2 regions of the Pseudomonas sp. AC172 genome follow, and region 1 is predicted to be linked to the other one. Evidence: riboswitches for the same ligand, from Rfam matches in the RefSeq annotation. Region 1 holds a riboswitch; the other holds the start of a gene.
The links. A riboswitch is a leader RNA that binds a small molecule or an ion and turns the genes downstream of it on or off. The one in region 1 is predicted to bind cobalamin.
Positions count from the first base shown of each region.

Region 2: it holds a riboswitch for cobalamin, as region 1 does, so the genes downstream of both, cobO (cob(I)yrinic acid a,c-diamide adenosyltransferase) here and ACZ0A4_RS10900 (TonB-dependent receptor plug domain-containing protein) in region 1, are expected to answer to the same signal.

Region 1 covers NZ_OZ409868.1:2,434,890-2,439,098, forward strand. Annotated here, with positions in the region: gene ACZ0A4_RS10885 (saccharopine dehydrogenase family protein) at 1-145, opposite strand, end outside; gene ACZ0A4_RS10890 (NADH:flavin oxidoreductase/NADH oxidase family protein) at 219-1,445, opposite strand; gene ACZ0A4_RS10895 (MerR family transcriptional regulator) at 1,524-1,946, opposite strand; cobalamin riboswitch at 2,192-2,397, shown strand; gene ACZ0A4_RS10900 (TonB-dependent receptor plug domain-containing protein) at 2,490-4,209, shown strand, end outside.
Region 2 covers NZ_OZ409868.1:737,792-742,000, forward strand. Annotated here, with positions in the region: gene ACZ0A4_RS03475 (PQQ-dependent sugar dehydrogenase) at 1-500, opposite strand, end outside; gene ACZ0A4_RS03480 (hypothetical protein) at 567-1,151, opposite strand; cobalamin riboswitch at 1,315-1,539, shown strand; gene cobO (cob(I)yrinic acid a,c-diamide adenosyltransferase) at 1,621-2,232, shown strand; gene ACZ0A4_RS03490 (cobyrinate a,c-diamide synthase) at 2,229-3,578, shown strand; gene bluB (5,6-dimethylbenzimidazole synthase) at 3,626-4,209, shown strand, end outside.

The sequences.
Region 1 (4,209 bases):
TGTTCAGCTCATCGACTTTGCGCTGCAACTTGCGCGGATCACGGCCCGAGAGCACCAGGCCGATGTCCGGCATCAGCGCCAGATGCCGGCACACAATGCTGCCGAAGTTTCCGTAACCACCAACCACCATCACCCTGAACGGCATGCAACTCTTCCCTAAATCAATCCATCAAACAGGCGTGCAGGATATAGGGCCGAACGTCAGCAAGCCATTCAGATCAGTTGCTCGCCACCCACTTGCGGTACTGGCGGGTACGCAAGGCGTTGCCGATTTGTTGCATGATCAGCGCGCGCAGCGGTGACACGTGCGGATCGGGTGTTTTCGCCTGACTGAGTTTGCGCAACTGGAACTTGACCACCGCCATGTTGGCCAGCGACGCCATGGCCTTGTTCTTCCAGGTGATCGGCGGCAGCTCGGGGGCACTGTCCTTGCCCAGCAGCCAGTCACGCGGCAGGTTCGGATCGATGGCCAGCGCCGTGCCGATGCCGACCATGTCCACGCCACTGTTAACGACCATTTCCGCAATGGGCCGACGACGCACGCCGCCCGTGACCATCACCGGCATCCGCGCGACTTTCTGGATGTCCTGGGCGAACTCGACGAAGTACGCCTCGCGCGCCAAGGTGCGGCCGTCCCGTGCTTCGCCCTGCATGGCCGGGGCTTCGTAGCTGCCGCCGGACAACTCGACCAGATCCACACCCAGATCGTTGAGCCATTCGACGACTTGTCGCGCGTCATCGGCGCTGAAGCCGCCGCGTTGGAAGTCGGCGGAATTGAGTTTCACCGCCACCGCAAACTCCGCTGAAACCAGTGCACGCACAGCCTTGACGATGTCCAGCAACAGCCGCGCGCGGTTCTCCAGCGACCCGCCCCACTCGTCCGTGCGCTGATTGGTCAACGGCGACAGGAACTGACTCAACAAATAGCCATGGGCGGCGTGGATTTCCACACCGGTGAAGCCGGCCTGCTCGCCAAGCTGTGCGCTGCGGGCGAAACGCTGGATGACGTCAGCGATCACGCTGGCGGTCATCGCGTGGGGCGTGGCGAAGTGTTTGGACAGGCTGCCCATGTTCAGCGGAACCGCTGATGGCGCCCAGGTTTTCTGCCCGAGATTGGCCTGCATCTGTCGGCCGGGATGGTTGATCTGCAGCCAGAACTGCGCGCCGCCCGATCGGCCAATCTGTGCCCAGCGCTTGAACCTGGCCAATTGCCGGTCATCCTGCAGCACCACGCCGCCCGGCCCGGTCATCGCGCGGCCGTCGACCATGACGTTGCCAGTGATCAACAGTCCGGCACCACCATCGGCCCAGGCTTGATACAGGCGCATCAGTTCTTGCGAAGGTGCCTGATCGGCGTCGGCCATGTTTTCTTCCATGGCGGCTTTGGCGATGCGGTTCTTGATGGTTGAACCGTTGGGGAGTTGCAGGTTGTCGAACACGTTCATGAGGAGTCCTCGATTGGGCGTGGGACAACCATAAGATTAAAGCCAACTTTAAGGTCAAGGCCTTTTTATCAACTGTGATTATTTGCCCGTAGCGGCCTTCTCCTCGCGCATCTGGTTGATCAGCAACTGCGCGTTGTCGGCACAGCCGACGTCGGCGGGTTTGCTCTCGATGCCGTGAATGACCCGCAACAGCTGCGCCTTGTTATGCGCCAGGCGTTGCTGGAGGATTTCGATTTCTTCGACCTTGCGTTTGAGCCCGACCAGCATTTCTTCGTGCTGCCAGTCCTGCGCGTTCACCGGCAGTAACTGGCGGATTTCCTCGAGGGAAAACCCTGCCGCTTGTGCACCGGTGATGATCTGCAGGATCCACTCGGTTTCCGGGGCATAGTCGCGATAACCGTTGGCCTTGCGCCCGACCGACTTGATCAGCCCGCTCGCCTCATAGAAGCGGATGCGCGAAGGCGCCAGACCGCTGATTTTTGCCAGTTCACCGATTTTCATGATTGACCTGAGCCGTAATTGAACTTGAAGTGAACTTTAAACCTTCACCTATCAAACGACCAAGTGCGACCTCGACCTGTTTTTAATGCAGAGCAGAGATCCTGTGGGAGCGAGCTTGCTCGCGAAGAGGCCGGATCAGTTACATCATTGTTGATTGACACTACGCCTTCGCGAGCAAGCTCGCTCCCACAATGGCTAGAGGAGTACGCACGCATGCAAGTTGACGAACGGTCTGTCGAATGTTCAGATGCCGCCCAGTTTCAGGTGTCCCATGCCGCCGTGCATGGGGTGAAACGGGAAACCGGTACGTTCTTTTCGAACAAGTCCGGTGCTGCCCCCGCAACGGTATGCGCGTGATGTTTTCGATACACCACTGTGGCCGCACGGCCATGGGAAGGTGAAAGCCTCGATACGCGCGAGCCCGGAGACCGGCCTGAAATTTCGTTTGGCAAAATCCTGCGGTGGGCGGGCATGGGCCGGTATTGGCTGTGCGCGATGCCTTCTCCTGCATGCTCTTCTGCGAAGATCCTTTTCGAGAAGACAATGATTCGACCTTTCTACACCTCGGCTCCAACCTTTCTGTTCGGCTGTCTGTTCAGCCCCCTGCTGCTGGCGGATGACGCGCCACTGGAACTCAATCAGCAAATCGTTTCCGCACCGTCGGTGGAGTCCACCACGGTCGCCGACATGGCGAAGTTCGGCAGCAAGGTCGAGATCGTCAGCCGCGAACAGATCGAGCGCGCCGGCCCCAGCGCCGATGTCAGCCGCGTGATGCAGATGTTCATCCCCGGCCTGTACGTGGCGCCGAAAAACGGACCGTTCGACTACGGCACCTATTCGCTGCTGGGCGGGCGCAACGACGACACGCTGATCCTGCTTGACGGCGTGCGCCTGAACAATCGTCTGTACGGCGGCCTCTATCTGGACACCCTGCCGGCCAATGCCATCGAGCGCATCGAAGTGCTCAAGGGTGGCCAGAGCCTGTTGTTCGGCACTCAGGCCGTTTCCGGTGTGATCAACATCGTCACCCGCAGCCCGCAGTCGCGCAAAGCCTCCGGCGAAGTGAACCTGGGCGTGGACAGCTTTGGCGGCACTACCGAAGACGCCCGCGTCGAGAACATCTTCACTAACGGTTTCGGCGATCTCGGTTTGCTGGCGTATGTCAGCCACAACGTCTCCGACGGTTACCAGCCGTATCGCAACCGCGACATGAAAAACGTCAGCGAGAAGAACCGCGCCTACGAAGTCACCACCTTCGGCGGCAAGGCGATTCAGTCGTTTGGCGATGATTCGCGGCTCGAACTGTTCTACCAATACGCCGACGCCAACCTCGACTTCGCCCGCCCGGTCGACAACCACAACACCACCAACGACCGCGTGCAGCAGATCGCCACGGCGACCTTTGAGCAGACCATTAATGAGCGCCTGAGCTACTTCGTCAAAGGCCATATCAACGACTGGGACACGCGCTACACCCGCGTCAACAACGTCGAGGGCGGCGGAACCAGAGTCATCAACCACAACGACAATTGGGGCTTCACCGACTGGGGCGTGCAGGCTGAAGGCAAGGCAGAATTGCCCGGTGGCCATGTGCTGGTGTTCGGCACTGACAACCAATGGTTCAAGGGCCAGGACGATGTGCTGATCATCGATAACGACAAGGCCGAAGCCCATGCGCTCTACACGCAACTGCGCCCGCAGATCGACGCCCTGCCCGACTGGCACCCGAGTATCGGCATGCGCCACGAAGCCATGGGCGGCGGTGACAGCGCCACCGTTGGCATGCTCACTTCGCTGTATGACCTCAACGACAACTGGTCGGTGCGTGGCCAATACGGCAGCGCCTACAAACTGCCGAACGCCGAGCAACTGTTCGTCAACGAGCCGGGCGACGAGATCGGCAACCGCAACCTGAAGCCGGAAAAAAGCCGCAACGCCGAACTGGGTGTCGACTACAAAGGCTTTTTGCTCAACCGTGAATTCAGCGCCAGCGTGACCCTGTTCAAACGCAAGATCGACGACCTGATCACCCTCGATGACATTCAGTGGGTCAACGGCGAAGGCACGATCCAGATGCGCGGTTTCGAGGCCGACGCCAAGCTCGCGCTCAATGAGCAGTGGAGCCTGCAAGCCGACATGACCCGCAACCTCACCGAGTCGCGCACTGGTGTGACCATCAATGATATTCCGAGCTTCTTCGCCCGTTCGCGGGTGGGCTATGAATCGGAAAATCGTCTGTGGGGCGCTGGCGGTGCGATTCGTT
Region 2 (4,209 bases), 1.7 Mb from region 1:
ACGTAAAGATCGTTGCCGACCAGCGTCATCCCGAACGGCGAGTTGAGGTTCTGCAGGAACACCGTGCGTGTTTCCGCGACGCCATCGTGATCGGTGTCACGCAGCAAGGTGATGCGGTTCGGACTCGGCACGCCCGCGCCAGCCTTGCCCATGACCTTCTTCATCACCCAGCCGCGAATGCCGCTGCTGTCGTCAGGCTTTGGCGGGGCATTGGTTTCCGCTACCAGCACGTCGCCGTTGGGCAACACGTAGAGCCAGCGCGGATGGTCGAGGCCTTCGGCGAATGCTGCGACCTGGGTGCCGGTGGCGGCTGTCGGTTTAGCGCCCTCGGGCCAGCCGATCGCCGGGGCGATGTTCACCGTCGGGATCAGGGTCTTGTTCGGTTCGGGCAGCTTGGGTGACGGGCCGGTGCCGTCGGAGACTTGCAGGCTGGAGGATTCACCGCAGGCGGCGAGCCCTCCGGCGAAGGCGATGACAAAAACGAGCTGGGGCTTGCGCATTGCTGATCTTCCCTATGAATGCATTCCTAATCATAGAGGAGGGCGCAAGCCCGATGGTTCAACTGCTCAGCCGCGGGCTTCCTTGAACAGCACGGCGATGCCTGGGTGATAGTTGCCGGTTTCGCTGCGCAATTTGCGATAGGCATAGGGGAAATACCAGGCGACCGCGCAGGTGTGTTCCTTTTGCAGATCGTCGACCATGTCCTGCAACTCTTCGGGGCTGGCGCTGTGCTGGGCTTTTTGCGGCGCGACAAACAGGCAGCCAAGCTTGAGGTCGCTGGCATAGCTGATGCGTTTGGCGTCGTTGGTGATGTCCAGCAAGGCTTGAGTCAGATTCAGGTTGGTAACCTTTGGCCAGCGCTGGGTGGCCTGGATAAAGGCGCGGTCTTCGGCACCGGCCAGAAACAGATCGGCGCGGGCGTTGCGCTCGCCTTCTTCATTCTGTTTGCGCGTGGCGGTGTCGTTCAAAGTGACCAGCTCAGCCATCCAGGCTGCGGCCGAGAGCAATCCGAGATTGGCTTTCTCGTCATGCCAGTAAGGCGTGTCGCTGTCGCCGCGTACGGCGTTGTAACGGTCGATACAGTCAAACCAGCGTTCAAGCACCGGGCGCAGGAATTCCAGGCGCGGGTTGCTGATGATCATGCCTTGCATCGTCATCATCCTTTATTGTTGTGGTGGGCTTTTCGGGAAAAGCATGGCTCTTTGATATCATTTGTATCAGTGTGGCACAAGATTGGCGTCGGATAATTGATCGGCGGCAGTTATTCGCCCGATGGCCGCCTCTTTAATTGACGCTCCATCCCCAACCCTCTAACCTTCGCGGCTTGTTTCAGGTGCTCTGTGACCTGCGTCGACAGAGTGAAACAGGGAAGCCGGTGAGGGTTGTCTTCGCACGAAGAACCACCACGATCCCGGCGCTGCCCCCGCAACGGTAAATGAGTGAACACTGCGTCGAATGCCACTGCTCAAAGCGGGAAGGCGCGCAGTCAGGCCAACGCCGCTCATGAGCCCGGAGACCGGCCTGATCCATCCAGCGGCATCACGGTGGGCGATGCCAGGCTTTTTGCCGTCTATTCTTGTGCCTGCCCGCCGTTATCCAGCCTCAACGGAGAGCTCCCCCATGACTGATTCCCCCGAGCGCGACGAACGCCATCTGGCGCGTATGCAGCGCAAAAAAGCCGTGATCGACGAACGCATCGCCAACTCGCCTGACGAGTGCGGCCTGGTGCTGGTGCTGACCGGCAACGGCAAAGGCAAAAGCAGCTCGGCGTTCGGCATGCTCGCCCGCGCCATGGGCCACGGCATGCAGTGCGGTGTGGTGCAGTTCATCAAGGGCCGCAACAGCACCGGCGAAGAGTTGTTTTTCCGCCGTTTCCCCGAGCAAGTGCGTTTCCACGTGATGGGCGAAGGTTTCACTTGGGAAACCCAGGATCGTCAGCGCGACATCGCCGCCGCCGAAGCCGCGTGGGCAGTCTCGCGTGAACTGCTGCGTGATCCGTCGATCGGTCTGGTGGTGCTCGACGAACTGAACATCGCCCTCAAGCACGGCTACCTCGATCTCGATCAGGTGCTCAGCGATTTGCAGGCGCGTCCGCCGATGCAGCACGTGATCGTCACCGGTCGCGCGGCCAAGCCGGAAATGATCGAGATGGGCGATACCGTCACCGAAATGGGCATGCTCAAACACGCCTTCCAGGCCGGCATCAAAGCGCAGAAAGGCGTCGAACTTTGAATCAACCACGTCACTGCCCGGCGGTCCTCATCGCCGCGCCGGCCTCCGGTCAGGGCAAGACCACCGTTACCGCCGCGCTCGCCCGTTTGCATCGCAATCAGGGGCGCGTGGTACGCGTGTTCAAATGCGGCCCGGATTTCCTTGATCCGATGATTCTCGAGCGCGCCAGCGGTGCGCCGGTGTATCAACTGGACATGTGGATGGTCGGTGAGCAGGAAAGTCGTCGTCTGTTGTGGGAAGCCGCTGCCGAGGCCGATCTGATTCTGATCGAAGGCGTGATGGGCCTGTTCGACGGTACGCCTTCCAGCGCTGATCTGGCGCGGCATTTCGGTGTGCCGGTGCTCGGCGTGATTGATGGGACGGCGATGGCGCAGACCTTTGGTGCGTTGGCACTGGGTCTGGCGAGGTATCAGCCGGATCTGCCGTTTGCCGGTGTGCTGGCCAATCGTGTCGGAACTTTGCGACATGCGCAATTGCTCGAAGGCAGTCTCACTGAAGGCCTGCGCTGGTACGGCGCGTTGTCCCGCGAAACGGGTATCGAACTGCCGAGCCGGCATCTCGGCCTGGTGCAGGCCAGCGAGCTGAATGACCTCGATGTGCGTCTCGACGCGGCTGCCGACGCTCTCGCCAGCAGCTGTGAGGTAGCGCTGCCACCGGCGGTTGAGTTCGCCGCGCCTGACGTCATCGCTGTCGAGCCACTGCTCAAGAATGTACGAATTGCCGTCGCCCATGATGAGGCGTTTGCCTTCACCTACGGCGCGAGTCTCGATCTGTTGCGGGCGATGGGCGCCGAGCTGAGTTTCTTCTCGCCGATCCGCGACACGCAATTGCCTGAGGCGGACAGCCTGTATTTGCCCGGTGGGTATCCGGAACTGCACCACGTTGCGTTGTCGCAGAACACCGCGATGGTTGAAGCGATCCGTGCGCATCATGCGGCAGGGAAACCGTTGCTCGCTGAGTGTGGCGGCATGCTGTACCTGCTGGATTCTTTGACCGACGTTGAAGGAACTCGCGCCGAATTGATCGGGCTGCTTAAAGGCGACGCGGTGATGCAGAAGCGTCTGGCCGCATTGGCGTTGCAAGCGGTTGATCTGCCGGAAGGTTCGCTGCGTGGGCACACTTATCATCATTCGCTGACGAAGACTGAGTTGACGCCGATTGCGCGTGGCTTGAGTCCGAATGGTGGGCGCGGTGCCGAGGCGGTTTATCGGGAAGGGCGGATGACGGCGTCGTACGTGCACTTTTATTTCCCGTCGAATCCGACTGCGATTGCCGCATTGTTTGCGCCAGACCGTGAGGCCGCCTTCGCGAGCAAGCTCGCTCCCACAGGGGATCGTGTTTCTTGAGCAAGCACCCCGTCCAATGTGGGAGCGAGCTTGCTCGCGAAGAGGTCATGACAGACAACGCATTCTCCGAAGCCGAACGCGAAGCGGTTTACAGAGCCATCGCCGAACGCCGCGACATGCGCCACTTCACCGGCGGCAGCGTCGAACCGGAGCTGTTGCGCCGACTTTTGGAAGCCGCCCACCAGGCCCCAAGCGTCGGCCTGATGCAGCCCTGGCGTTTCATCCGCATCAGCGACCGAACTTTACGCGGGCAGATCCAGAACCTCGTCGAAGAAGAGCGCGTGCGCACCGCTGAAGCCCTCGGCGAGCGCAGTGACGAGTTCATGAAACTCAAGGTCGAGGGCATCCATGACTGCGCCGAAGTGCTGGTCGCCGCGTTAATGGACGATCGCGAAAAACACATCTTTGGTCGCCGCACGCTGCCGGAAATGGACATGGCCTCGCTGTCCTGCGCGATCCAGAACCTGTGGCTGGCCTCGCGCGCCGAAGGCCTCGGCATGGGCTGGGTTTCGTTGTTCGAGCCGCAGGCACTGGCGGATCTGTTGAGGTTGCCCGCAGGCGCCAAGCCGCTGGCCGTTATTTGCCTGGGCCCGGTCAAGGAATTCTATCCGGCGCCGATGCTGGTACTCGA